DNA from 3 places in the Crenobacter cavernae genome. Region 1 is predicted to be linked to each of the others. Evidence: predicted binding sites of a transcription regulator. Region 1 holds the regulator's gene; each other region holds the start of a gene.
What was found. The regulator sigma-54, encoded in region 1, starts transcription at its own class of promoters, with help from an activator protein. The targets are predictions, from matches to a motif close to CTGGCACGCTTCATGCTT.
Positions count from the first base shown of each region.

Region 1 (9,407 bases):
GTTCATCGCTGTGTCTCCTGTCCCCAGCGCGGCGCGAGCGTGTGCGGCACGTCGAGCTGGTCGAGCACGCGCGCGACGACGAAGTCGACCATGTCGTCGACCGTTTTCGGGTGCGTGTAGAAGCCCGGCGATGGCGGCAGGATCACCACGCCGAGGCGCGCGAGCTTCAGCATGTTTTCCAGGTGGATCGCCGACAGCGGCGTCTCGCGCGGCACCAGGATCAGCTTGCGGCCTTCCTTGACGCTGACGTCGGCGGCGCGCTCGATCAGGTTGTCCGACAGGCCGTGCGCGATCGCGGCGAGCGTGCCCATCGAGCACGGGCAGACCACCATCGCGTCGGCCGGGTTCGACCCTGACGCCGGCGGCGCGAACCATTCCTCGCGGCCGAACACGCGCAACTGCCCGTCGGAAGGCCGGTAGCGCTCGGCCAACCAGGCGGCGACGTCGGCCGGGCGCGACGGCAGCGTGATGTCCATCTCCTGCTTGGCGACCACCTGCGCCGCCTGTGAGTACAGCACCCACACGCGTTTGCCGGCTTCAAGCAGGGTTTCGATCAGCCTGAAGCCGTAGGGCAGGCCGGACGCGCCGGTCAGCGCGACGGTGACGGTATCAATCGGTCTCATGGGTGTTTTCTAGCAGTTTTGCCGCGACGATGCCGTTGACCGTGCCGGTGACGAGCGCGGTCAGCGCGAAGGCGGGGACGAAGTAGAGGATGCCGTCCGACGGGATCAGGATGGCGCGTGCGAGAATGAGCTGGCCGCCGATATGGCAGAAAGCGGCGATCAGGCTCGCCGACGCCGGGCCGAACCAGCGCTCGGGAAGCCGCTGGGCGAATAGAAGGCCCACGAGGCTCATGGTGCCGCCGGCAAGGCTGAGGAAAAAACCAGGTGTCATCAGGCTGCCGAGCAAGAGGCCGGCGCCTGCGATGCGCAACAGGCTGACCCACACCGCCGCGCGAAAGCCGTAGCGGTAGAGCGCGATCAGCGTGACGATGTTGGCGAGCCCGGGTTTGACGCCGGGCAGCGGCGACGGCAGGCCGGCGTCGACCAGCGCCAGCACCAGCGCGGCGGCGGCGAGCCGCGCGATGCGGTGGTCGGTGGCATCGGGCGCGAGGATGCGCGTGTCAGAACTGGAGGCTGTCATAAGGGCGTTCGCCGCCGGCAAGTTCGATGCTGGTCGCGTTCGGCAGGCAGATCGCCACTTGGCCGGCGCGCGTCAGCCAGCCCTGTTTCACGCAGTACTGGCGCGGGCTGGGATCGCTGCGGATGCGGGTGCGGCCGCCGGCGATCTCGACCTCGGTGACGCCGAGCGGACCGGGTACGGCGACGATCTGGTCGTGCAGGAGGCTGGCTTCGCGGAAAAGCTCGCCGTGGCGCTTGATGAGGACGGTGCGCGCGTGGCCGCCGCTCCACAGCGTGACGGCGAGGTAGGCGCTTGCTGCGGCCAGGAGCGACAGCACCAGCCAGTCGCCCGGCCGCAGCCAGCGCGTCATCGCGTCTCGGGCAGCTCGCGGTGGCGGATCAGCACCTGCTCGCCGGCGAAGGCGCGCGCCAGCGCTTCGATGACGAAGACCGAGCGGTGCTGGCCGCCGGTGCAGCCGACGGCGACGGTCAGGTAGCTGCGGTTTTCCTGGCGGTAGGCCGGCAGCCACTTGTCGAGGAAGCGGCGGATGTCGTGGATCATCTCGGCGACCGACGATTCCTGCAGGAAGAAGTCGACGATAGCCTGGTCGAGACCGGTCAGGGGACGCAGACGCGGATCGTAGAAGGGATTGGGCAGGCAGCGCGCGTCGAACACCAGGTCGGCGTCGAGCGGCACACCGTGCTTGAAGCCGAACGATTCGAACACTACCGTCAGTCGGCCGGCCTCGGCGCCGACCAGCGCCTTGATCCAGGTCCTCAGACGGTTGGCCGACAGTTCGCTGGTGTCGATCGGGTAGCCGAGCGCCTTGACCTCGGCCAACATCTCCTGTTCCTGGCGGATGCATTCCTCGACGGTGAGGCCCGGCCCCGACAGCGGGTGGCGGCGGCGCGTCTCCGAGAAGCGCTTGACCAGCGTGTCGGGCTTGGCTTCGAAGTAGAGCAGGCGCACGTCGACGTCGGCGTCGGACAACTCCTTCATCGCGCCGGGCAGCGCGGCGAGCGTCGGGCCGCCGCGCGTGTCGACGCTGATCGCGATGCGCTCGTGACCCTGTTCGCGGTAGAGCGCGATCAGCTTCGAGAGCAGCGTCGCCGGCAGGTTGTCGACCGACGCGTAGCCGGCGTCTTCGAGCGCCTTCAGGGCGACCGACTTGCCCGAGCCGGACAGGCCGCTAATCAGGATCAGCTGCATGTTCCTGATCCCTGAGGAAGTTGGTGTGACGCTCGATGAATTCGCGCGTGCTGTCGATGCCCCTCAGTTGCAGGATGTAGTTGCGCACCGCCGCCTCGACGAGCACGGCCAGGTTGCGGCCGGCCGCGACCGGCAGGATCACCTTGCGCACCTTCACGCCGAGGATCTCCTGCGTCTCCGACTGGATGTTGAGGCGGTCGAGCGCCTGCATCGCCTGGTCGTTGGCCTTGACGAGGTGGATGATGAGCTTGAGCACCTTCTTCGGGCGGACCGCGGTCTCGCCGAAGATGGTGCGGATGTTCAGGATGCCGAGGCCGCGCACTTCGAGGAAGTCGCGCAACAGCGGCGGGCAGCGGCCTTCGAGCGTCTCCGGGCCGATGCGGTAGAGTTCGACCGCGTCGTCGGCGACCAGACCGTGGCCGCGCGAGATCAGTTCCAGCGCGAGTTCGCTCTTGCCCATCGCCGAGTCGCCCATGATCAGCACGCCGATCTCGAGCACGTCGAGGAACACGCCGTGCAGCACCGTCGACGTCGCCAGCGCGCGCGCCAGATAGATGCGCAGCACGTCCATCAGGTAGGGGCTCTCGAGCCGCGAACTCATCAAGGGGACGTTGTGCGTGTGGCAGTAGTCGCGCAGCAGCTTGGGGACCGCCTGGTTGTTGGCGACGATGACGACCGCCATCGGCTTGTGGAACAGCTGGTCGAGCGCGGTGCGCGCGGCGGCGTTCTCCAGTTTCTCCAGGTAGTCGACCTCGGCCACACCGAGCACCTGCACCGCGTTCGGGTGGATGAAGTTCAGGTGGCCGACGAGGGCGAGGGTCGGGCGCTGGTCGTCGTTGCGGATCATCGTATCCGACCCGCCGGTGCCGGCGACCCAGGTCAGAAACAGTTTCTGATGGTTGTCCTGGTAGAGCTGGCGAACGGAGACGCTAGGCATGGCCGGACCATTCGGTGAGCAGGCGGTAGAGGGTGTCGCGGTCGGGCGCGGCGATCAGCGCCTCGCGCAGCGCGCGGCTGGAGAAGCGTTGTGCGAGTTCAGACAAGACCTGCAGGTGCAGGTCGGTCGCCTCTTCGGGCACGAGGAGCACGAACAGGCTCTGTACCGGCTTGCCGTCGGGCGCGTCGAAGGGGATCGGGTTCTTCAGGCGGATGAACACGCCGACCGCCTCCTTCAGCCCCTTGGCGCGTCCGTGCGGAATCGCCACGCCTTGGCCGAGGCCGGTCGAACCGAGTTTTTCCCGGGCGAACAGGCAGTCGAACACTTCGCTTCTGGCGATGGCGTGGGTGTTCTCGACAAGGAGCCCCACCTGTTCGAATACGCGTTTTTTGCTGCCGACGTCCAGGTCGATCAGGACATGGTCGGGCGCGAGGATTTTGCCGATCAGGCTCATACTGTGCGTTTGCTTACAGAAAAAACCCGGCCATTCTACGCTCAAGCGTAGTCTTGGCAAAAGGCCGTCAATGAAAAACGGGAACCCGCAGGTTCCCGTTTCGACAATCACGCCACTCAGGCGTTCGCCTGTTCTGTCGGCGCTTCCGGTGCTGGTGCCGGGGTCGGCGCGCGGCGCTCGTTGCGTTTTTCCTTGTGTTTCAGGACCTGGCGGTCGAGTTTGTCGATCAGCGCATCGACGGCTGCATACATGTCGGCTTCGGTGGCCTCCACGTGGATATCCTTGCCGGAGAGGTGAACGTTCACCTCCGCCTTCTGCACAAGCTTGTCGACCGATAGCGTCACGGCGACGTCGATCACGTCGTCGACGTGGCGGGTCACGCGTTCGAGTTTGCTTTCGATGTAGTCGCGCATCGGCGGAGTAACTTCGAGATGAAGACCGGTGATCTTGAGGTTCATACCCTAACTCCTTAGGTGACAAACGCCTGGGCCCGGCGGCCCGGCGGTTTTCTTGTGTGGCTCCATCGCGGGGCGACGGAACCCCTCAAAGAACAGGTGGGGTAGCAATCGGCGTTTTAAAGAGCCTTTTTCAAAGCGTCTTGCGCTGGGCGACCGCCGCGATCTGCATCGCCTCGCGGTACTTGGCCACGGTGCGACGCGCGACCTGGATGCCTTGTTTTGTCAGGAGGTCGACCAGCTTGCTGTCGGAGAGCGGTGCTTGACGGTCTTCGGCGTCGATCAGCTGCTTGATCAGCGCCTTGATCGCGGTCGCGGAACACTCGCCGCCGCTGTCGGTTTCCAACGCACTGCCGAAGAAATATTTGAGTTCGAAGAGCCCGCGCGCGCAGAGGAGGTATTTCTGCGTGGTCACCCGGGAGATGGTGGATTCGTGCAGGCCCAGTTCTTCGGCAATGTCGCGCAGTATCAACGGACGCATTGCCACTTCACCATGTTCAAAGAACGCTTGCTGCCTGTTGGCGATAGATTCCGACACTTTCAGGATGGTGTCAAACCGTTGCTGGATGTTTTTGACGAACCACTTGGCTTCCTGCAGGCGCGGCGCGAGTTCGCCGCTTTCGCCGCGCGCCTCGGACACCAATTTGGCGTAGCCGGGGTTGACGCGCAGCCGCGGCACGGCGCCCGGGTTGAGCTCGGCCTGCCAGCGTCCCTTGCGCTTGACCACCAGCACGTCGGGCACGATGTAGTGCGTCTCGTCGCGACCGAAGTTGGCCGCCGGATGCGGGGTGAGGCTGGCGATCAGCTGCTGCGCGAGTCTCAGTTCGGCGTCGTCGACCGAGAGCAGTTTCTTCAGCTTGCCGTAGTCGCGTTGGCCGAGCAGCGTCAGGTGCTTCTCGACGATGGTGCGTGCGCTCGCAAGCCCCGGCGTGACGCGGGGCAGGCTGGCCAGCTGTAGCAGCAGGCAGCCGGTCAGGTCGAAGGCGCCGACGCCGGCCGGGTCGAAGCCCTGCAGCAGTTCGAGACCGTCCTCGAGCTCTTCGAGCGTCAGTTCGAGTTCGGCCGGCAGTTCGGCGAGCACCGCTTCGAGCGGCTGCGGCATGAAACCGTCGTCGTCGAGCTCTTCGATCAACAGGCTGACGACGCCGTGTTCGCGCGTCGACATCGCGATTTCGCCGAGCTGGGCGATCAGGTGTTCGCGCAGCGACACCGGGCAGGCGACGTTGGCGAGCGGGTCGTAGTCGTCGTTGTCGCCGCGCGCGGCGCCGCGTCCCCAGTCGGACAGCTCGCCCGGCAACGTGTCGGCGCCGTCGGCCGAGCCGTTGTCGGCGGCGGGCTCGGCCAACCTTTCCTCGCCGGACGCTTCGCTCGGGCCGTCGTCCATCCGTTCGATCAGCGGGTTGTCGAGCAACACCCGTTCGACCTCGGATTGCAGGTCGAGCGTCGACAGCTGCAACAGCTTGATCGACTGCTGCAGCTGCGGGGTGAGGGTGAGATGTTGCGAGACCTTGAGCTGGAGGCTCTGCTTCATGGCGTGGCCATTACAGGTGGAAGTGCTCGCCGAGATAGACTTCGCGAACCTTCTCGTCGTTGACGAGCGTGTCCGGTTCGCCCGAGGCGAGCACAGCGCCTTCACTGATGATATAGGCGCGATCGCAGATGCGCAGCGTTTCGCGCACGTTGTGGTCGGTGATCAGGACGCCGATGCCGCGCTCGCGCAGGAAGGCGATGATCTTCTGGATGTCGATCACCGCGATCGGGTCGACGCCGGCGAACGGTTCGTCGAGCAGGATGAAGCGCGGCCGCGTGGCGAGCACGCGCGCGATCTCGACGCGGCGTCGTTCGCCGCCGGACAGCGCCAGCGCGTTGGTGTCGCGAAGGTGGGCGATGTTGAGGTCGTCGAGCAGGAGTTCGAGCTCCTTATCGAGGTTCTCGCCCTTCAGGCCGCCGATCTCGAGCACGGCGCGGATGTTTTCCTCGACCGTCATCCTGCGGAAGATCGACGCTTCCTGCGGCAGGTAGCCGAGCCCCATGCGTGCGCGCTTGTGGATCGGCAGGCGGGTGATGACAGTGCCGTCCAGTTCGATCTCGCCACCGTCGGCCGCGACGAGGCCGACGATCATGTAGAAGCTGGTCGTCTTGCCGGCGCCGTTCGGCCCCAAGAGGCCGACGACCTCGCCGCTGGCGATGTCGAGCGACACGTCGCGCACGACGGCGCGCTTCTTGAAGCGTTTCTGCAGGTGGCGGACGGTGAGCTGGCTCTGCGTCATTTCTGGCCTTCGTCCTTCGGTTGCAGGATCACGGTGACGCGACCCTTGTTCGGGCCCTGCACGCTGCCGCCGCTGACCTGGTAGACCTCGGTCTCGGTGTTGTAGGTGATGACTCCGCCGGTGACGACGTCGGCGCCGCGCTTGACGCGCGCATTGCCGGTGAGCACGACCTGGTTGCTGGCGCTGGTGTAGTCGACGCGCGAACCCTGGCCTTCGACGTACTCGGGGCGGGCTTCGAGTTTCTGGCGGAAGGTGGCCGGGCGGCCTATGCCCTGCAGCGTCTGGCGGCCCTGCGCGTCGCGGGTGACGGTCAGCTGGTCGGCGGTCGCCTTGAGCGTGCCCTGGATCACGATCACGTTGCCCTGCCAGACGGTGACGCCCTTGAGCTGGTCGAGCGTGCCGGCGTCGGCGCTGATCTCGATCGGCTTCTTCTGGTCGGCCTTTTCCGCCCAGGCCGGCAGCGTGGCCAGGCCGACGAGGACCGCGGTCAAAAGCTTACTGTACATATTTCACCCTTGCGTGGGAGAGGAGCCGCAACAGGCCCTTCTGCTGCTGGTATTCGAAACCGATGGCGTTGGCGATCGACTCGCCATAGTGGATTTCCACCGGCGTCTTGGCGCTGGCGACGCGCGTACGCGTGTTGATCGTGATCCGGCTGCCGTAGACGTGGGTGTCCGGCTGGCCGGCGACGCCCGGCTTGAAGAAGTGCGCCTTCTGTTCGAGAAAGGCGATGCCGTCCTGCCGGTTGTAGCGCGCGATGGCGCCGGCGGCGCGGTAGGCGAGCGCGCCGGCCTGGTAGTTGTCGAGCACGGCCTCGCGCAGGTGGAGGTCGGGCTGCTTGGGGAACTGCCAGCCCTGTTTGGCGACGAGGCGTTCCTGGATGCGGCCTTGCGCGTCAAAGCGCGTCGCACTGAAGTCTTCGACCGTGTACTCGGGACGGCTCGGGTCGAGCTCCTTGCCCGACGGGCTCCAGCGCGAGATCTGGTCGAGCCAGAAAGCGAGCATCGCCATCAGGCCGACGAGCGCGATCGGAAACAGCCGGTGCGGGCGGATCATTCGAGGTAGCGCGCCATCAGCGCGTCGAAGGTGCCCTGCGCCTGCATGATGCGCTCGGTCAGTTCGCGTACTGCGCCGGCGCCGCCGGATGCGCCGGTGACGTAGTGCGCGTGCTGGAGGACCAGGCTCGGCGCCTCGGGCACGGCGACCGACAGGCCGACGCGGATCATCACCGGCAGGTCGACCACGTCGTCGCCGATGTACGCGCATTCCTCGGCGGTGAGGCCGGTCGTTTCCAGCAGCTCGGCCAAGGTCGCGCGCTTGTCGTGGATGCCGGCGTAGTAGTAGTCGATGCCGAGCCCCTTCGCGCGGTGGGCGACGCCCGGCGCGTCGCGGCCGGTGATGATGGCGAGCTTCACGCCGGTCGACTGCAGCATCTTGAGGCCGTGGCCGTCGAGCGTGTTGAACGCCTTGAGTTCCTCGCCGGTCGCGCTGATGAAGATGCTTCCGTCGGTCAGCACGCCGTCGACGTCCATGATCAGCAGCTTCACGCGCCGCGCCAGTTCCTGAAAGCTTTGCATTCGAATTCCTTAAACGACCCCGGCCTTGAGGAGGTCGTGCATATTGAGCGCGCCGACGAGCTTGCCGGCATCGTCGAGCACCAGCAGCCCGTTGACCTTGTGTTCTTCCATCAGCTTGGCCGCTTCGCTGGCGAGCCGGGCCTCATTGACGGTGCGCGGCGTACGGAACATCACCGCGTCGACGGTCAGACCGGCCAGGTCCAGCGTCTTGTCGAGCGTGCGCCTCAGGTCGCCGTCGGTGAAGATGCCGGCGAGCTGGTCCTTGTCGTCGAGCACCGCGGTCATGCCGAGACCCTTCTTGGTCATCTCGAGCAGCGCGTCTTTCAGCGACGTACCGCTTCTGACCACCGGCAGCGCTTCGCCGCCGTGCATCACGTCGCGCACGTGCACCAGCAGGCGTCGGCCGAGGCTGCCGCCCGGATGCGACAGCGCGAAGTCTTCCGGCGCGAAACCGCGCTCGGACAAGAGCGTGACCGCCAGCGCGTCGCCGAGCGCCAAGGCCGCGGTGGTGCTGGCGGTCGGCGCGAGGCCGAGCGGGCAGGCCTCCTTCTCGATCTGGGCGTTCAGGTGCAGGTCGGCTTCGCGCGCGAGCGTCGACTCGGGGCGGCCGGTCAGGCTGATCAGCGTCAGGCCCTTGCGTTTCAAGGCCGGCAGCAAGGTCAGCACTTCGTCGCTCTCGCCCGAGTTGGACAGCATCAGCACCACGTCGTCGGCGGTGATCATGCCGAGGTCGCCGTGCGCCGCCTCGGCCGGATGGACGAAGAAGGCCGGCGTGCCGGTCGACGCGAGCGTGGCGGCGATCTTGCGGCCGATGTGGCCGGACTTGCCGATGCCGATCACGACCACGCGGCCGCTGCAGGCGAGGATGGCTTCGACCGCCCGGGCGAAATGTTCGTCGAGCCGTTCGGCCAGTTGCGAGATCGCCTCGGCTTCGATGGCGAGGACCTGGCGCGCCGCTTCCAGGCGCTGTCGATTCACGGAGGTATCCATAGGGCGAGAGTATATCAAGGTTATAATCCGGTGACTCGACGGCCTGGTGCGGCTTTTGCTTAACAGAGTTTATTGAAGTGACCGGCCGCCCTGTCGTTGTCCCCCATCCCGGAAAGCGAGCATTCATGCATTCACTGGCCCCGATCGTGGTCGTGCTGTTGGCGGCGGTGCTGTCGGTCACGCTGTGCCGCAGCCTGAAGGTGCCGCCCATGCTGGGCTATCTGGTGGCCGGCTTTCTGGCCGGACCCGGCGTCGCCAGCCTGATCCCCGACAGTGAGGAGACCCGCTTCCTCGGCGAGATCGGCATCGTGTTTATGATGTTTACTATCGGCCTCGAGTTCTCGCTACCCAAATTGCAGGCGATGCGCCGGCTGGTGTTCGGCGTCGGGCTCG
Region 1 covers NZ_CP031337.1:358,874-368,280, reverse strand. The annotation lists gene DWG20_RS01680 (NAD(P)H-hydrate dehydratase) at 1-6, opposite strand, end outside; gene DWG20_RS01675 (flavin prenyltransferase UbiX) at 3-623, opposite strand; gene DWG20_RS01670 (Gx transporter family protein) at 610-1,143, opposite strand; gene DWG20_RS01665 (NusG domain II-containing protein) at 1,124-1,492, opposite strand; gene rapZ (RNase adapter RapZ) at 1,489-2,331, opposite strand; gene hprK (HPr(Ser) kinase/phosphatase) at 2,312-3,268, opposite strand; gene ptsN (PTS IIA-like nitrogen regulatory protein PtsN) at 3,261-3,722, opposite strand; gene hpf (ribosome hibernation-promoting factor, HPF/YfiA family) at 3,839-4,180, opposite strand; gene DWG20_RS01640 (RNA polymerase factor sigma-54) at 4,311-5,708, opposite strand; gene lptB (LPS export ABC transporter ATP-binding protein) at 5,719-6,447, opposite strand; gene lptA (lipopolysaccharide transport periplasmic protein LptA) at 6,444-6,953, opposite strand; gene lptC (LPS export ABC transporter periplasmic protein LptC) at 6,943-7,503, opposite strand; gene DWG20_RS01620 (KdsC family phosphatase) at 7,500-8,024, opposite strand; gene DWG20_RS01615 (KpsF/GutQ family sugar-phosphate isomerase) at 8,034-9,014, opposite strand; gene DWG20_RS01610 (monovalent cation:proton antiporter family protein) at 9,140-9,407, shown strand, end outside.

Region 2 (9,407 bases), 1.4 Mb from region 1:
GCGCGGCTGCTGTCGCGGCTGCTGGCGACGCTCGACACGCTGCCCAAGCCGACCGTCGCCCGTGTGCAGGGCTCGGCCTTCGGCCTCGGTGCGGCGCTCGTCGCCTGCTGCGACGTCGCGATCGCCACCTCGGAGGCGCTGTTCTCGTTCGCCGACGTGCGCCTCGGCGTGATCCCGGCGATCTCGGCGCCTTACGTGATGCGCGCGATCGGCGAGCGCGCCGCGCGCCGCTACTTCGTCACCGGCGAACGCTTCAACGCCGGCAAGGCCAAGCGGCTCGGCCTGATCCACCAGGACGTCGAACACGAAGAGCTCGACGCCACCATCCATTACCTCGTCGAACAACTGCTGCTGAACAGTCCGCAGGCGATGCGCGAAGTCAAGATCTTGGTGCGCGACCTGGCGCCTTTGCCGGTCGGCGAGCAAAGCACGGCGCTCGCCATCGAACGCATCGCACGAGTGTGCGCCAGCGCCGAAGGCCGCGAAGGCATCCGCGCCTTCCTCGAGCAGCGCAAGCCCGGCTGGGTCGCCGACTGACGCCAGCCCTTCAGAAACACGCCATGTCCGTTCAAAAGCGCGGCATGGCGTGTTCTTCTTGCCGGACGCGTCGGTAGAATCGATCCACCGCCACTCAAAACCGCCGACCGTCATGACCCGAGCCGACTTCAGCCTCCTTGCCGCCACCCTCGCCGCCGAGACGCCCGATTCCATACCGTGGACGCTGCCCGGCGGTGCCACCGCGCGCTGGATCGACGTCGGCGCGCTGGTCATCGAGCCGGCCGGCGTGGCCTCGGCCGACCTCTTGCTGTCGGCCGGCGTCCACGGCAACGAGACCGCGCCGGTCGAGGTGGTCGAAGCCATCCTCGCCGACCTCATCGCCGGCCGTCTCGCGCCGTCGCTGCGTCTGATGGTGCTGCTCGGTAACCCGGCCGCGCTCGCTGCGGGCGAACGCTACCTCGACTACGACCTCAACCGCCTGTTCAACGGCGCGCACGCCCGCCACCCCGACGCGCGCGAAGCGCGCCGCGCGGTGCAGCTCGAAGCGCTGGCCACCGGTTTCTTCGAAAAGGCCCAGGGCCGGCGTCTGCACTACGACCTGCACACCGCGATCCGCGGCTCGGTGTTCGAAAAGTTCGCGATCTGCCCTTATCTGGACGGCCGCAAGGCTCGCCCGGACCAGTTCGCGTGGCTGGAAGCCGCCGGGGTCGAAGCGCTGCTCCTGCACAGCGCGCCCGCCTCCACCTTCACCTACAGCACCAGCCACCGTTCCGGTGCCGATGCGTTCACGCTGGAACTGGGCAAGGCGCGGCCGTTCGGCCAGAACGACCTCTCGCGCTTCGCCGGCATCGACCATGCGCTGCGCACGCTGATCGCCACCGGCCAGACCGACGACGACGCGCGCCCGGACGCGCTGCTCGGCTTTCGCGCCAAGTTCGACATCGTCAAGCTCAGCGACGCTTTCCGCCTGCACCTGGACGACGCGGTCGAGAACTTCACCGTGCTGCCCGACGGCATGCTGATCGCCGAGGACGGCGACGTGCGTTACCTGGCAAAGGGCGGCGACGAGCGCATCCTGTTCCCGAACCCCAAGGTCAAGAACGGCCTCAGGGCCGGTATCGTGGTCGAGCCGGTGGCGCTGGTCTGACAGGGCTCGGCCAACGCCGGATGGCGATTAGCATGAAAAAACCCGGCATAAGCCGGGTTTTTTGTCGGTCGGATGCGCAGCGGCTCAAAGGTAGTTGAACAGGCTCAGCTGCGATATCTGCTGGTAGGTCTTCTGCGAAGCCTGCAAGGCCGTCTGCGTCAGCTGGAAATCGCTGATCGCCTGCGGCACGTCCAGATCCTGCAGATTGCTGATATTCGCGGCGTATTGGACGTTGATGTCCTCGCCCACCGTCTGCAACGATTCGGCTTCTTTCATCCGCGCGCCGATTTTCGCGTCCACCCGCAGCAACTGATCCAGGCCGGTATCGAGGCCATCCAGCACCATGGCCAGACTATCGTCGTAGCTCGGGTAGACCGCGGTCGCCGGATCACTGGGGACCGCCACCTGCTGCGCGCTCAGGATCTCGTCGAGACGCCGCACCGCCTGCCAGAGCTCGCTGCCCGGCGTCGTCGCGTTCGGGTCGGCGACGGCGGGCGGAACGGGCGGAGGAACCGGCGTCGGAATCGCGCTCGTCACACCGAAGATCACGCCGCCGGGGTCGGTGATCGACAGATCGCGACCGGTGGACACCTGTACATCGAGCTGGCCGTAGTCGCCGTTGTACTGGATGGCGATGCCGCTGTTGACGGTCAGGTCGAACGGTTTGGTCTGCGTCCTGGTACCGGCGAACAGGTAATCGCCGTTCGCGTCGGTGGTATTGGCCAGGCCGACCAGCTCCTTGACCTGCTCGCGCAGACTGGTCTGCAGCGTGCGCCTGTCCTCGGGGGTCAGGCCGCCGTTGCCGGCCTGCACCGCCAGCGTCTTGATGTTCTGGATCACCTCGGAGCCCTTGCGCAGCGTCGCTTCGGGCACGGCGAGCCGCGACTCGACGTTCTTCGCGTTCTCCAGGAACTGGGTGTTTCTCGACTGCGCCTGCATGATGTTGACGACCTGCGACGAAGCGACCGGATCGTCCGACGGCCGTACGACGCGCTTGAGCAGCGACAGCTGCTCCTGCAGGCGTCCGAGCTGGCTTTGCTGTTTTTGCAGGCCGTAGGTACCGGTGAGGTATTGGGTATTGGAACTTACGCGCATCTTTCAACGCTCCTGAAGCCGATCAGCCGCCCAGTTGCAGCAAGTCGGAAAAGATTTTTTCGGCGATCTGGATCACCTTGCTCGACGCCTGATACGCCTGCTGGAAACGGATCAGGTTGGCGGCCTCTTCGTCGAGGTTCACGCCCGAGAACGATTCGCGCGCCAGCTTGACCTCCTTCAAGGTCGTCGCCTGGCTCTCGCCACCCACCTTGGCGGTGTTGGCGGCGCTGCCGACGAAGCTCACCAGTTGGCCGTAAAAGCTCTGGAAATTCGCGTTGGGCTGGACGCCGTCCGCCGGAACGAAGTCGTTGCTGCCGCCCGGGGTGTTCACCACCACGTTCTGGCTCTGGATCTTGGCGAGCACCAGCATGTTCGCGTTGTCCGACGGCGCCGCGTCCACAGACGCGGTACCGACTCCGCGCGCACCGATCCGGAATACTTCGCCATTATTGGGCGAGCCTTCCAGCTTGAATTCGATGGTGACGCCCGCCGAGTCGGTCAGACGGAAACCGCCGGCGATATCCTTCGACGTCGTGACCGTAAAAGGTGAAGGAGCCGGCGCGGTAAAGGTCTGCGTCGCCGTGTCGTAGCTCAGGTCGACCCCGGCCGGATAGGTGGTCGAGAAATTGTTGTTCAGCGTCTGCGGGCGGGCTCCGGCCTCCTGCCAGACCGACGAAACATAAGCCAGACTCGCCGGCGTACTGGTCGACGCCATCTTGAGCGAGGACCCGACCGCCAACTTGGCCGGGTCGTCGAGCTTGACCGAAAACACCCCGGTCGCCTCGCGCAACTGCTTGAGCTGCAGATAGGTCGGCGCACCGTCGATATCGACCAGTGACGACGGCGGCGCCCCCCCGTCCAGGTAAGCGTTCAGATCGGTGAACAGCTGGGCCGAGCCCGGCTGGTTGTTCAGGTCCCGTCCCAGCGCGTGCTGACGGTTCATCGTATCGGCGATCGAGATCGTCAGCCGTCCGAGGTCCGCCTGCACCCGGTTCAGCGTTTCGGAACGGTAATTGAGCAGCGCCCCCATTTTCCCGCCGTCGAGCATGCCGTTCGGAATCCGCACCTGGCCGCCGCCAAAACTGTACGCCACATCGAGTTGTTCCGGATCGTCGACGTTGGGCACCGTGGTCAGCTTGTTGGCGACGGCGCCGGTCACCAGCCCCTGGCCGTTACCGATGAAGACGCTGTAGCTGCCGTCGGGCTGGCTCATCACGTCGGTCTTCACCAGCTGGTTGAGCTCGTTCACCATCTGGTCGCGCTGGTCGAGCAGGTCGTTGGGCACACGGGCACTGCCCTGGTTCAACGCCAGGATGCGCTGGTTGATATCGGCGATCTGCCCGGAATAGGCGTTGATGCTTTCGACCACGGTCTGGAGCTGGCCGTTGACGCTGCGACGGACATCTTCGAATCGGCCATGCAGCGACTGGATGCGCCCGGCGAGACTCTGCGCGAGGTTGATCACGTCCTGGCGGGCGGGAATCGACTTCGGGTTGGCCGACAGGGTCTGCACCCCGCGGAAGAAGTCCTGCATGGCCGGCGACAGGCCCGCATCCTGATCGGCCACGACATTGTCGATCTGCGACAGGAAGGTATTCTGGGTCTGGTAGTAGCCGTCCAGCGCCGTCGCGCCGTTCAACTGGCGATCGAGGTAGCGGTCATAGATGCGCGACACCTGCGTGGTGTCGACGCCGCGCCCGACGTAGCCATACCCCTCGAAGAACGGCGTGCGCGCCGTCTGTGCGTTCACCTGGCGGTGATAGCCCGCCGTGTTGACGTTGCTGATGTTGTGGCTGGTGGTTTCCAGCGAGCCCCGCGCGGCGTTGAGGCCGCTGATGGCGATTCCGAAAATGCCGCTACCCATATCGCTCTCTCCTGAATGCTTTTATCGGCCGCGCCGGCGAAAACTTGACCCCCGTTCCGCCATCGGGCGCCCGGCAGGCCCGCTCAAATACCGCGCGCGATCAGGCCGCCGGCCACGTCGGCGAGCTTCTTCGCGTAGCGCGGGTCGGTCGCGTAGCCGCCCTGCTGCAGGCCTTGCGCGAAACCGCCGGCGTTGCCGCCCTGCCCCAGCGCGCCGCGGTAGCGCGGGTTGTCGGCCAGAAGGCGGGCGTAGTCGTCGAAGGCCGCGGCGTAAGACGGGTAGGAACGGAAGGTCTCGACCCGTTTTTGCGGCACGCCGCCGACGTATTCGGTGGTCAGCACGTCGACGGTGTCGCCCTTCCAGGCGCCGCCGGCCTTGATGCCGAACAGGTTGTGGCTGTCGCTGCCGTCGGCGTTGCGGATCGCGCGACGGCCCCAGCCGGTCTCGAGCGCCGCGTGCGCGACCACCAGCTGCGGTGCAACGCCGAGCGACTCGGCCGCGCGGCGTGCGTGCGGCAGCAGCGTCTCGACAAAGTTCTGCGGCGCAGCCGGCAAGGTCTTGCCCGCGTCGCCGGCAAGCTCGGCCGCCCGGGCGGCAGGATTTGCCTGCGCCTCGGCCCATTTCGCACCGTAGGCGGCCAGCGCTTTTTTCACCTGCGGCAACACGCTTTCGGTCGACGCGAACTGGCGCGTTTCGGGCGTCAGCGGCTCGTCGCTCTTGGAGAGCTTGGAGAGCTGGCGCGTCAGCACATCGGCCAGGCCCATGCCGCCGGCCTTGGACAGCGTCTGCACGAGCTGCTGGTCCAGCATGCCCTTGAAGGTGTCCATCTCGGGCGAGTCTTCCTCGTCGTCGAACGAGGTCGCACGCATCGCCTTCATCAGGTTGTCCATGAACAGCGCCTCGAACTGGCGCGCGGCTTCCTTGACCGTGCCCTTCGGGTCCTGCGCCGCGCGGGCGCGCAAGGTCTCTAGCCCGGTCGGGTCGACGGCGAGCCGCTTGGCGACATCGGCGGGACTGGCGGTGTTCGATAGCGGATTCATGGTCGGTGGCGCTCCTTCGGCATGAATAACAGCAAGAAGCGGGCCAGAAAAGAAAAAAGCGGCCACAAGGCCGCTTTTTGAAGGTTGGCCGAGCCTTGATGGCCCGGCGTCACGGGGGCGGTCAGATGATCTGCAGGTCGGCCTTGAGCGCGCCGGCCGCCTTGATCGCCTGCAGGATGGACACCAGGTCCTGCGGCGTCGCGCCGACCGCATTGAGCGCGTTGACCACCTGCGACAGCTTGGCGCTCTTGGGCAGGTTAACCACCTGGCCGGCGTCGGCACGGACGTTGATGTCGGGGTTGCCGGCGCGGTCGTTGTTGCCGACGGTGACCGACAGGTTGCCGTGCGCCACCGCGACCGGGTCCAGCGTGACCGCCTGGTTCATCACCACCGAACCGGTGCGCGCGTTGATGATGACGAGCGGCGTCACCTCGGCCGGCTTGACCGGGATGTTTTCCAGACGGGAGAGAAACTGCACGCGGCCGTCGTAGGGCGCGCGCACTTCGATCAGGCGGCCGTCGACCGCCTGCGCGGTGCCGGCGCCGAGCGAGCGGTTGATGGCCTCGACCACGCGGTTGGCGGTGGTGAAGTCGGCCTCAAGGAGTTCGAGCTGGACGGTCTCGTTGCTGCCGAGCACGGTCGGCACTTCGCGCTCGACGGTGGCACCCGACGGGATGCGGCCGACCGACAGCTGGTTGACCTGCGCCTTGTTGCCGCCGGCGCTGGCGCCGGCACCGCCGACCACCACGTTGCCCTGCGACATCGCGTAGATCTGGCCGTCGGCGCCCTTCAGCGGCGCCATCAACAGCGTGCCACCCCTGAGGCTCTTGGCGTCGCCGATCGACGACACGGTCACGTCTATCGCCTGGCCGCGCCGCGCGAACGGCGGCAGGCTGGCGGTGATGGTCACCGCCGCGGTGTTCTTCGGGTCGAGCTTGGTGCCGGGTGGAATCTGCACGCCGAGCTGGGCGAGCATGCTCGCCATCGACTGGATGGTGAACGGCGACGAACTGCCCTTGTCGCCGCTGCCGTCGAGACCGACGACGAGGCCGTAGCCGAGCAGCTGGTTGCTGCGGACGCCGCCGACCGACGCCAACTCCTTGATGCGTTGCTGGGCGAGCGCCGGCTGCATCAGCCCCGCCATCAGCCCCAGCACGAGCCAGAACCGCTTCATACCTAACTCCTTACGCGCGAAGGGCGACAGCGTATCAGAACGGCAGCACCGACAGGAAGAAACGGGACAGCCAGCCCGGCTCGATGTAGCGGCGCTGGTTGCCCTCGGTCTGCTGTTCGATGCGCGCGTCGGCGAGCTTGGTCGACGAGACGATATTGCCCGGCTTGATGTCGAGCGGGTTGACGACGCCGGACAGGCGGATAAATTCGGTGTCGCTGTTCAGGCGCATCTGTTTTTCGCCGCTGACCGCCAGGTTGCCGTTGGCGAGCACGTCGATCACGGTGACGGTGATCGAGCTCGTGAAGGCGGACGAACCGGTCACGCTGCCCTTGCCGTTGTTGCTGGCGCTGCCGTTGGCGCCGAAGCTCGCGCCGGCGATCTTGTCCTCGATGAAGTTGGAGAAGAACGGCAGGTTGAGGCTCGCGTCGATCGAACTGGACGTCGACGCGCTGCGGTTGCCCTTGCTCTCCGAACTGCTGGAGGTCGAGGTCCTCTCTTCGATGGCGACCGTCAGCGTGTCGCCGACCTGCGCCGGCTTCTTGTCCTCGAACAGCGGCCGGTAGTTCGTGCCCTGGAAGATCGAGCCGTTCGGCGTGGCGGCGACCGGCTTCGGTTGCGGGCGCGCGGTCATCGGCTGCTGCACCAGCGGCGGTTGCGGCGAGGTGCACGCGGCGAGCGCGGCGGCGGCAAAAAGGGGGACGAATCGTTTCATATGGCTCTGTTACAGCTGCGCGATGCGCTGCAGCATCTCGTCGGCGGTCTTGATCGCGCGCGAGTTCATCTCGAACGAACGCTGCGCCTGGATCATCTTCACCAGCTCTTCGGTCACGTTGACGTTGGAGTCTTCCAGATAACCCTGGCTGATGCGGCCGCGCGCGTCGGTGCCCGGGTCTCCGTCCTGCGGGTCGCCCGACGCGGCGGTCTGCAGGTACAGGTTCTCGCCTATGCTCTCGAGCCCCTGTGGGTTGATGAAGGTGGTTAGCTGGATGTTGCCGGCATTCTGCGGGTTCGGGTTGCCCGGCAGGAAGTACTGCACCGCGCCGGCGTCGGAAATGCTGATGCGGGTCGCGTCGGCCGGGATGTTGATCGCCGGGTCGAGCAGGTAGCCCGCCGGGTTGACGACGTCACCGTTCTGGTTGCGGCGGAACTCGCCGTCGCGGGTGTAGGCGATGATGCCGTCCGGGCGCTGGACGCGGAAGAAGCCCTCGCCGGTGATCGCCAGGTCGAGCGACTGCTCGGTCCGCGCCAGGCTGCCCTGCGAGTGGATGCGCGCGGTGGACACCGGCGCCGCGCCGGTGCCGATCTGCAGGCCGGTCGGCAGGGTGTTCCCGTTGGAGAGCTGCGAACCGGGCTGACGCAGGGTCTGGTAGTAGAGATCCTCGAACACCGCGTGGCTGCGCTTGAAACCCTTGGTGTTGACGTTGGCCAGGTTGTTCGAGACGACGTCGAGCGCGAACTGGCTCGAGTCCATGCCGGTCTTGGCGATATACAGCGAGCGCATCATGATGCGGAATCTCCTGGCCGTCAGGCCGTCATCGCCAGCACCTGCGTCGCGGAGCGCGCGTTCTGGTCGGCGGTTTGCATGAGTTTGATGTTGAGGTCGAACTGGCGGGCGTGCGAGATCATCTGCACCAGGCTGTCGACGGCGTTCACATTGCTGCCCTCGAGCGCGCCGGCGACCAGCTTCACGCCCTGGTCGGCCTGGACGGTGCCGCCGCCGTTGAGGCGGAACAGGCCATCTTCGCCCTTGTACACGTCGCGCACGGCCGGGTTGACCAGCTTGAGCTGGCCGACGATCTGCGGCGTCCGGTCCTGACCCGACTGCGGCGTGGCCATCACGGTGCCGTCCTGGCCGATTTCCGGCTTGCTGCCGGCCGGCACGGTGATCGGACCGCCGTCGCCGATGAGGGGCAGGCCGCTCTTCGTGCGCATCATGCCGGTTTCGTCGAGCGCGAAACCGCCGTCCCGGCTGTACGCCTCCTGGCCGTCCGGCCCCTGCACCGCGAAGAAGCCCGGCGTGCCGAGCGCGAAGTCGTTCGGGCTGCCGGTCTGCAGCAGGCTGCCCTGCGACATATCGTGGCCGACGGTGTTGTCGACGACATAGGTGCGGGTCGGCGAACCTTCGCCCTTGACCGGCAGCGCGCGGAACGACACCTGGTCGGCCTTGTAGCCGTTGGTATTGGCGTTGGCGAGGTTGTGCGAGGTGGTGGCCTGCTGCCATTCCACGTGCTTCGCGCCGTTCATCGCCAGGTAGATCATGCGGTCCACGGTTCAGCCTTTCACGCTCAACGCAGGTTGATCAGCGTCTGCAGGATCGAATCCTGCGTCTTGATTGTCTGCGCGTTCGCCTGGTAGAAGCGCTGCGCGGTGATCATGTTGACGAGCTCGGAGGTCAGGTCGACGTTGGAGTCCTCGAGCGCCGCCGACTGGACCGCGCCGACGTTGCTGCTGCCCGGCGTATTGACCTTGGGCTTGCCCGATTCATAGCTCTCGACCCAGCGGTTGTCGCCCGACGGCCTCAAGCCCTGCACGTTGGCGAAGCTGGTGAGCACCACCTGGCCGATGGTCTTGGTCTGGCCGTTCGAATAG
Region 2 covers NZ_CP031337.1:2,193,083-2,202,489, reverse strand. The annotation lists gene DWG20_RS10695 (enoyl-CoA hydratase-related protein) at 1-537, shown strand, start outside; gene astE (succinylglutamate desuccinylase) at 650-1,645, shown strand; gene flgL (flagellar hook-associated protein FlgL) at 1,730-2,740, opposite strand; gene flgK (flagellar hook-associated protein FlgK) at 2,763-4,604, opposite strand; gene flgJ (flagellar assembly peptidoglycan hydrolase FlgJ) at 4,688-5,644, opposite strand; gene DWG20_RS10670 (flagellar basal body P-ring protein FlgI) at 5,766-6,818, opposite strand; gene DWG20_RS10665 (flagellar basal body L-ring protein FlgH) at 6,853-7,530, opposite strand; gene flgG (flagellar basal-body rod protein FlgG) at 7,540-8,322, opposite strand; gene flgF (flagellar basal-body rod protein FlgF) at 8,343-9,077, opposite strand; gene flgE (flagellar hook protein FlgE) at 9,104-9,407, opposite strand, start outside.
Region 2: flgJ (flagellar assembly peptidoglycan hydrolase FlgJ) is a predicted target of sigma-54. The motif match lies at 5,674-5,691, and genes of this name have one in related genera.

Region 3 (9,407 bases), 1.5 Mb from region 1:
TCGCGCTGCAGCTCGACAACTCGGTCGACATCGGCGACTGGGTGAAGGTCGACGACGTCACCGGCCGCGTGGTCGAGATCAACTGGCGCGCGACCAGCGTCGAGACGCGCAACTGGGAAACGGTGGTGATCCCGAACAGCGTGCTGATGAAGCAGAAGTTCGTCATCCTCGGCAAACGCCAGGGCGCACCCGAACAGTGGCGGCGCTGGGTGACCTTCGACGTCGACTGGGACACGTTGCCGACGCAGGTGATCCAGCAGGTCGAACGCGCGCTGAACGAGGCGCACATCCCGCACGTCGCCGCCGAGCCGGCGCCCAACTGCGTGCTGATGGGCTTCGAGACCGGCTTCTGCCGCTACGCGGTGCGCTACTGGCTGACCGACCTCAACCTCGACGACCCGACCGATTCGCTGGTACGCGCGCACGTCGACGCCGCGCTCAGGCGCCACAACGTGCGCATCGCCGCGCCGCAGTTCAACGTGGCGATCACCAAGGAAAACGAGAAATACTTCGAGGCGCGCCACCGCCGCCACATCGAGGAGCGGCTCGCGGCGCTGTCGCGCGTCGACCTGTTCGCACCGCTGACCGAGGCCGAACGCGTGCAGTTGGCCGAGCAGCTGCGCTTCACGCCCTTCGTCAGCGGCGACACCATCATGCAGCAGGGCCAGGTTTCGCACCGGCTCTACATCCTGATCAAGGGCGAGGTCGAGGTGTGGATAGACGAGGGCCAGGGGCGGCAGCTGGTCGACGTGCTCGGCCCCGGCCAGGTGTTCGGCGAGATGGGGCTGATGACCGGCGAAGCGCGCAGCGCGACGGTGGTCGCGCGCGGTACGGTAGAGTGCTTTAGGCTCGACAAGGACGCGCTGCAGACCATCCTCAGCTCGCGCAAGGAACTGCTCGAGAGCCTGTCGCGCACACTGGAGAAAAGGTTGGCCGAGCGCCGAAAACGCCACGGTGTTCGCCCGGTGGTCGTGCCGACCCCCGAGCCCAGCAATGAGCTGGTGGATAAGATGCGGCGCTTTTTCGGGATGACGCGCGGCGGGCAGTGATCGACTAGGTCGTTTGGCTGAGCGGCTTGAGGCGGGCTCAGTCGCCGGCCGTCTCTACGTGCGGCTCGTGTCCCGCCTCCATCCCCAGCTCGTGCATCTTGCGCGTCAGCGTGTTGCGCCCCCAGCCCAAGAGGTGGGCCGCCTCGACCTTGCGCCCGCCGGTATGCGCGAGGCCGGTGCGGATGCAGGTTTCCTCGAAGCGCCGCGTCAGCTCGTCGATCAGGCCGACCTCGCCGCTGGCCAGCCGCCGCGCCAGTTCCAGCGCCAGACCCTGCGTCCAGCTCTGACCGCCGGTCGCCGTTGCGGTATCGACGGCGCCGCCCTCGCGCATCTCGGGCGGCAGGTCGGCGACTTCCACCGTCTGGCCGGGCGCCATCACCGTCAGCCAGTGGCAGACGTTTTCCAGCTCGCGCACATTGCCGGGGAAGGCGTAGCCCTTGAGCTTGTCCATCGCCGGCTCGGCCAACCTTTTCGGCTCGACGCCGAGGCTGGAAGCGCTCTTGGCGAGAAAATGCCGCGCCAAGAGCGGGATGTCCTCGTGCCGTTCGCGCAGCGGCGGCAGGCGCAGGCGGATCACGTTCAGCCGGTGATAGAGATCCTCGCGGAACAGACCCTGCTTCACGCGCTCTTCGAGGTACTGGTGGGTGGCGGCGATCACGCGCACGTTGGCCTTGATCGGCGTGTGGCCGCCGACGCGGTAGAAGTGACCGTCGGACAGCACGCGCAGCAGGCGCGTCTGCAGCTCGGTCGGCATGTCGCCGATCTCGTCGAGGAACAGCGTGCCGCCCTCGGCCTCCTCAAAACGGCCGCGCCGTGTCGCGGTGGCGCCGGTGAACGCGCCCTTCTCGTGGCCGAACAGTTCGGATTCGAGCAGGTCGCGCGGAATCGCCGCGGTATTGAGCGCGACGAACGGTTTGCCGGCGCGCGCCGAATGGCGGTGCAAGGCTTCGGCGACGCGCTCCTTGCCGGTTCCCGATTCGCCGGTGATCAGCACGGTGACGCTCGACTGCGACAGCCTGCCGATCGCGCGGAACACGTCCTGCATCGCCGGCGCCTGGCCGAGCAAGGCCGGCATCGCCTCGGGCGCCTTGTCGTTGCCGTCTTCGGCCTCGTTCTCGGCCAGCGCGCGTTCGATCAGCGAGACCGCGATGTCGACGTCGAACGGCTTGGGCAGGTATTCGAATGCACCGCCCTGGAAGGCCGCGACCGCCGAGTCGAGGTCGGCGTGCGCGGTCATCACGATCACCGGCAGGTTCGGGCAGACGGCCTTCACTTCGGCCAGAAACGCCAGGCCGTCGAGGCCGGGCATGCGGATGTCGCTGACGATCACGCGCGGCGTGACGCGCGCCAGCGCCGACAGCGCGTCGTCGGCGTTGGCGTAGCTTTGGTATTCGATGCCGGCGCGGGCGAGGGCTTTCTCCAGCACCCAGCGGATGGCCTTGTCGTCGTCGATGATCCAGACTGGAGCGGTCATGCGCGTCGTCCTTTAAGAAGACCGCTCAGCTTTCGCGGCTGAACGGCAAGAGTACGGTGAAAGTGGTCTGTCCCGGGCGCGACTCGAACTCGATCGCGCCACCGTGCTGGTGGACGAAGGCCTGCGCGAGCGTCAGCCCGAGGCCGGTGCCTTCGGCGCGGCCGGTGACCAGCGGGTAGAAGATGTGGTCGCGGATCTCGTCGGGGATGCCCGGGCCGTTGTCGACGATCTGCAGCTTCAGCGCTAGTGCGTGACGCTTGCGCGCGAGCGTGACCTGGCGTGCGACGCGCGTGCGCAGCACGATCTCGCCTTCGCCCTTCATCGCCTGCATCGCGTTCTTGGTGATGTTGAGCACGATCTGGATCAGCTGGCTCTTGTCGGCGATCAACAGTGGCAGGCTGACGTCGTAATCGCGGCGCACGACGAGGCCCTTCGGCGTCTCGGCGAGCAGGATGCTGCGCACGCGTTCGAGCACTTCGTGGATATTGATTTCTGAAAGCACGTGGCGCTGGTTCGGCATCAGCATGCGGTCGACCAGGCTCTGCAGGCGCAGTGCCTCTTCCTTGATCACCGCGGTGTACTCCTTGAGCTCCGGCCGGTCGGCGATCTCGTGTTCGAGCAATTGCGCCGCGCCGCGGATGCCGCCGAGCGGGTTCTTGATCTCGTGCGCGAGGTTGCGGATCAGTTCGCGGTTCGCCTGTTGCAGGAGCAGCAGGCGCTCCTCGTTGGCGATCTTCAGCTGCTGGTCGAGCGCGCGCATCTCGAGCAGCGCGAGCGCTTCGTCTCCCTCGAGCGGGGTGACGGTCAGCGCGACGTGCAACACGCTTTCCTGGTGCGCGAGGCCTAGCGCGAGGTCGTGTTCGATGAAGCTGGCGTGTTGCCTGAGCGTGGTGGCGACCGCCAGCGCGAGCGCTTCACTGTCGCGGAACAAGGTGGCGATGCGCTGGCGCGTCAGTTCGCGCCGCCCGAGCGCGAGCAGGTTTTCGCACGCCGGGTTGACGAACTGCACGGCGCCGTCGGCGTCGACGACCATGACCGGGGTGTCGAGCAATTCCAGGCCGGCAAAACGGGAGGGGTTCATGGCGATGCACACCTTCGGGGCGATACCGAAACAAAAGCAAGCGACGCGCCAGCGGGGATTAGGGATTACCCGTGACGGATTCCCCGCGCCGCGTACAAAAAAAGCCGAGTCGCCGGCGTTCGCAGCGGGTCTCGGCCCATTCCGGTGCCGTATGCAGACCGGTGTGCACGATTATGCACCGATTGGGTGCGTCAACTTATTGTTGGCCGAGTTCCTTCCTGATCGCGGCGACGTTCTTCTCGCGGTCGGTCACCGCGTCCTTCAGCTTCTGCACGCGGTCGAGGTACTTCTGGTAGTTCTTCTCGTTGCCGTTGCGCGTCGCCTCGCCGTCGGTCAGCGCCTTACGGGCATCGGCGAGCGCCTTCTGTTCGTTGCCCAGTTCGTCTTCGAGGATCTTGCGCCGGCCGGCGTCGCGCTGCTTCTGCGTGTCGGCGCTGACCTGCGGGTAGGCGCCACCGCCAGCCGAGCCCGCCGGGCGAGGCGTGCTGCTGGCGGAGCCGCCACTGCTACTGCTGCGCGGGGAGACCGCTGCCGGTTCGCCCGACGGGCGATAGCTGGATAGCGGCGCGAGGTCGACGCGCTGGCTGCCCCTCATCGGGACGTTGGTATAGGTGATGCGGCCGTTGGCATCGACGTATTTGTACACCGCAGCCTGGGTCGTGCCGCTGAGTAAAACCGCCAATACGAGGACGAGAGCTTTCATCGGGGTCCACTGGGGGAAGAGGGCTGGAAGGTCTGGAGCACGGTTGCCGCGTTTGCAAGCCGGCAGCCCTTTATGATAAGCAAAAGCATCGTGACCGTCATGCTTGGCGGACGAGCGCTCAAGAAAAAACCCGCCACACGGGCGGGTTTTCGATGATCGCAGGGCAGTGCAGGACCGCCCCGACGCCGATCAGGCGCTGTAGCTCTGTTCGAACTCCACCGGGTGCGGAATCATGCGCAGACGGTCCACTTCCTGCATCTTCAGCTCGAGGTAGGCGTCGATCCAGTCGTTGCTGAACACGCCGCCGCGGGTCAGGAACTCGCGGTCCGTGTCGAGGGCGGCTAGCGCTTCGTCGAGCGACGCGCAGACGGTCGGGATCAGCTTGTCCTCTTCCGGCGGCAGGTCGTACAGGTTCTTGTCGGCCGCGTCGCCCGGGTGGATCTTGTTCTGGATGCCGTCAAGGCCGGCCATCAACAGCGCGGCGAAGCACAGGTACGGGTTGGCCAGCGGATCCGGGAAGCGCGCCTCGATGCGGCGGCCTTTCGGGCTCGCCACGTGCGGGATGCGGATCGAGGCCGAACGGTTCTTCGCCGAGTAGGCCAGTTTCGTCGGGGCTTCGTAGTGCGGCACGAGGCGCTTGTACGAGTTGGTGCCCGGGTTGGTGATCGCGTTCAGCGCCTTGGCGTGCTTGATGATGCCGCCGATGTAGTACAGCGCGGTCTCGGACAGGCCGCCGTAGCCGTCGCCGGCGAACAGGTTCTGGCCGTCTTTCCAGATCGACTGGTGCACGTGCATGCCGGAGCCGTTGTCACCGAAGATCGGCTTCGGCATGAAGGTCGCGGTCTTGCCGTAGCTGTGCGCGACGTTGTGCACGACGTACTTCAGGATCTGGGTCCAGTCGGCGCGTTCGGTCAGCGTGCTGAAGCGGGTGCCGATCTCGTTCTGGCCGGCGGTCGCCACTTCATGGTGGTGCACTTCGACCGGCACGCCCAGTTCTTCCAGCACCAGCACCATGGCCGAGCGGATGTCCTGGAACGAGTCGACCGGTGGGACCGGGAAGTAGCCGCCCTTGACGCCCGGACGGTGGCCGGTGTTGCCGCCTTCGTACTCCTTGGACGACGACCACGCCGCTTCTTCGGCGTTGATCTTCACGAAGCAGCCGGACATGTCCTGGCCCCAGGTGATGGAGTCGAAGATGAAGAATTCGGGTTCCGGGCCGAAGAAGGCGGTGTCGCCGACGCCGGACGCCTTCAGGTAAGCTTCGGCGCGCTTGGCGACCGAGCGCGGGCAGCGGTCGTAGCCCTTGCCGTCGGCCGGGTCGACCACGTCGCAGGTCATGAACACGGTCGGCTCGTCGAAGAACGGGTCGATCTTGACGGAGGCCGGGTCGGCCATGAGCAGCATGTCGGAAGCCTGGATGCCTTTCCAGCCGGCGATGGACGAGCCGTCGAAAGCATGACCGTTTTCGAACCACTCTTCCGGCTCGGACAGTAGCACGTGAGCCGGGATGGTCACGTGCTGTTCCTTGCCGCGGGTGTCGGTAAAGCGCAGGTCAACGAATTTGACGTCATTGTCCTGGATCAGTTTTACAACGTCTGCAACCGCCATGTGTGTCTCCTAAGGCCTTCTGCAATAGATTGCATTGATATGGTGAAATCCGGTACGCCGAGATCAAAGCATGAAGCGTGCCAGGTCTGTGCGGGCCGGAAAATGCGATGGTGCCGGCGCTCTTTGCGCCTGCCTTGCCCGGTTTTGGTGCATGAAAAGCGTACTTGCACTGTGTTGGTGCATTTAGCCTTGCGTCTGCCCCCTCCCGGTGCGCGGCCCACAGTGTTATAACGCATTTAGGCCGGGGTGGGTTTGATATTTATGTGCCGCGGCAAGGAGAGATCACGATGAGTCAAAGCAAGGAAATTCTCGGCGTCGCGCACCAGCGCGCGCTCGACAATGCGCTGCCGTATTCCGGCGCGGTGACCCCGGAAGAGGCGGCGCGCCTGATGGGCGAATTGCCTAACGTGGTGCTGGTCGATGTCAGGAGCGCCGCCGAATGGCAGTTCGTCGGCACGGTGCCGGGCTCGGTGCGTATCGAACTGAAGACCTGGCCGGGTATGCAGCCGAACCCGCACTTTCTCGCGCAACTGAAGGAGCAGGTCAGCGCCGAGGCACTGGTGCTGTTCATGTGCCGCAGTGGCGTGCGTTCCGACGAGGCGGCGCGCATCGCGACCGGCGCCGGTTATAGCGAGGTGTACAACGTGCTCGAAGGTTTCGAGGGCGACAAGGACGCCGCCGGACATCGCGGCACCGTCGGCGGCTGGAAAGGACACGGCCTGCCCTGGGTGCAGTCCTGATCCGCGCGGGCTCGGCCAGGCTGATGGACGTTGCCAAGCCTGGCCGAGCCCTTGCTGCGTTGCGACATCCGGGCCGGCGACGGCTTGCATCGCGCCGCGCATCAAGGCAAAGTTCTACCATCGGCGGCGCCGTCACGCGGCCCGCGCCATGCATTTGCCTATAGGGATAAGTTTTCCATGACCGACCGTTATGCCGTGATCGGCAACCCGATCGCCCACAGCCAATCGCCGTTCATCCACGCCGAGTTCGCCAAGGCGACCGGCGAGGACATCGCTTACGAGCGCCTGTTCGCCGAACTCGACAAGTTCAAGGTCGTGGTCGACGAGTTCGTCGCCGCCGGCGCGAAGGGGCTGAACATCACGCTGCCGTTCAAGGGCGACGCCTTCCGCTACGCCGACGAGCTGACCGAGCGCGCGCGCGCGGCCGAGGCGGTCAACACGCTGACCTTCAAGGACGGCAAGGCCTACGGCGACAACACCGACGGCGTCGGCCTCACGCGCGACATCGCCGAGAACCTCGACTTCCCGATCAAGGGCCAGCGCGTGCTGATCCTCGGCGCCGGCGGCGCGGTGCGCGGCGTGCTGGTGCCGCTGCTCGAGCAGAAACCGTCGGCGCTGACCATCGCCAACCGCACGCTGATCAAGGCCGAGGCGCTCGCGCACCAGTTCGGCCAATTCGGCCCGATCGAAGCGGTCGGCTACGAGGCGCTCGCCGGCCGTACCTTCGACATCATCATCAACGCGACCTCGTCGAGCCTGTCGAACGACCTGCCGCCGATCCCGCGCGGCGTGTTCACCCCGCGCACGCTCGCCTACGACATGGTGTACAGCAAGGGTCTGACGCCCTTCCTCGCGCGCGCGCAGTCCGAAAACGCCGGCATGCTGGCCGATGGGCTGGGCATGCTGGTCGAGCAGGCGGCCGAGTCGTTCCGCATCTGGCGCGGCGTGCAGCCGGAAACGCGCGCGGTGACCAATCTGCTCAGGGATCTCTTGGCCTGACCCATGCGCCTTCTGCTTAAAATCGGGGCGGCCCTGTTGGCCGCCCTTGTTTTGTACAACCTGTGGATCTTCGGCCACATCGTCTACTGGCGTTCCAGCAACCCGTCGGCCAGCGCCTTCATGAACGAGCAGCTCGCCCGGCTGCAGGAAGACGACCCTGACGCCGAACTGCGCCATAAATGGGTGCCTTACGAACGGATCTCGGCCAACCTCAAGCGCGCGATCGTCGCGTCGGAAGACGCGAAGTTCGTCGACCACGAGGGTTTCGACTGGAACGGCATCGAGGCGGCGTTCGAGAAGAACATGAAGCAGGGCAAGATCGTCGCCGGCGGCTCGACCATCAGTCAGCAGCTGGCGAAGAACCTGTTCCTGTCGAGTCGCAAGACGCCGTGGCGCAAGCTCGAGGAGGCGGCGATCACCGTGATGCTCGAGGCGGTGCTCGACAAGCGGCGCATCTTCGAGATCTATCTGAACGTGATCGAGTGGGGCAACGGCGTTTTCGGCGCCGAGGCGGCCAGCCGTCACTACTTCGGCGGTTCCGCCGCGCGGCTCGCGCCGGCGCAGGCGGCCAAGCTCGCCGCGATGGTGCCCAACCCGCGCTTCTACGACGAACACCGCAACGCGCGGGGGCTGGCGAAGAAGTCGCGCATCATCCAGCGCCGCATGCGTTTCGCCGACGTGCCCTGACTAGACGGCCGTTACCGGCGGTAACGCCTTGTCCGGGATTTGCTTTTTGCGCCCCCGTCCGCCTGTCTGGCGGGCGGGGGTGTTCGTATGATAAAATCAACTGTTTTCTGTTTTTGGCCGCATAAAGCGGTTTAAATCATGGACTTGCCCAGTTATCCCTTAACCGAATCCCGCAATTCAGCTTCAACCCTATCCTGATTCCCGCCCGTTGACCGTGCGCGCCTAGCGTTCCACCGCCGACCGGCGGAAGGAGGCGTGCATGACCGTAGTAGAAAAAAAAACCACCGATCGTCTGCAAGACAACCTGGTTCAGGTCCAGCGCCTGATCGAGCGCCAGCGCCTGGTCGAAGGCCTGGTGCACCGCCAGGAGATGCCCAAGCACGATCTCGTCGAATCGATCGTCCACAAGCAGAACCTGGCCGAGCTCCAGCACAAGCTCGACGCGCAGCACCCGGCCGACATCGCCTACATCCTCGAGGCCTTGCCGCCCGAAGACCGCCTGCTGGTCTGGGAGCTGGTCAAGGCCGAGCGCGACGGCGAGATCCTGCTCGAAGTGTCCGACGCGGTCCGAGAAACGCTGATCGAGTCGATGGACCCGCACGAGCTGGTCGCCGCCGCCGAACAGCTTGACGCCGACGAGCTGGCCGACCTCGCGCCCGACCTGCCGCGCCAGGTCGTCTACGAGGTGATGGGCGCGCTCGACGCCGAAGAGCGTCAGCAGCTGCAGTCGGCGCTGTCCTACCGCGACGACCAGGTCGGCGCGCTGATGGACTTCGACATCGTGAAGATCCGCGCCGACGTGACGTGCGAGGTCGTGCTGCGCTACCTGCGCCGCTTCGACGAATTGCCTGAGCAGACCGACAAGGTGTTCGTGATCGACGACGAGGGCGTGCTCAAGGGCGTGCTGCCGATCCGCAAACTGCTGGTGTCCGACCCCGAGGCGCTGGTCGAGGACGTGATGGCGACCGAGGTCGTCGCCTTTCACCCCGACGAAGACGCCGAAGACGCGGCGCTCGCGTTCGAGCGTTACGACCTCGTGACCGCGCCGGTGGTCGACGCGAGCGGC
Region 3 covers NZ_CP031337.1:1,819,870-1,829,276, forward strand. The annotation lists gene DWG20_RS08805 (mechanosensitive ion channel family protein) at 1-1,049, shown strand, start outside; gene ntrC (nitrogen regulation protein NR(I)) at 1,087-2,523, opposite strand; gene glnL (nitrogen regulation protein NR(II)) at 2,549-3,604, opposite strand; gene DWG20_RS08820 (DUF4124 domain-containing protein) at 3,801-4,307, opposite strand; gene glnA (type I glutamate--ammonia ligase) at 4,497-5,915, opposite strand; gene DWG20_RS08830 (rhodanese-like domain-containing protein) at 6,203-6,655, shown strand; gene aroE (shikimate dehydrogenase) at 6,833-7,654, shown strand; gene mtgA (monofunctional biosynthetic peptidoglycan transglycosylase) at 7,658-8,341, shown strand; gene mgtE (magnesium transporter) at 8,601-9,407, shown strand, end outside.
Region 3: glnA (type I glutamate--ammonia ligase) is a predicted target of sigma-54. The motif match lies at 5,982-5,999, and genes of this name have one in related genera.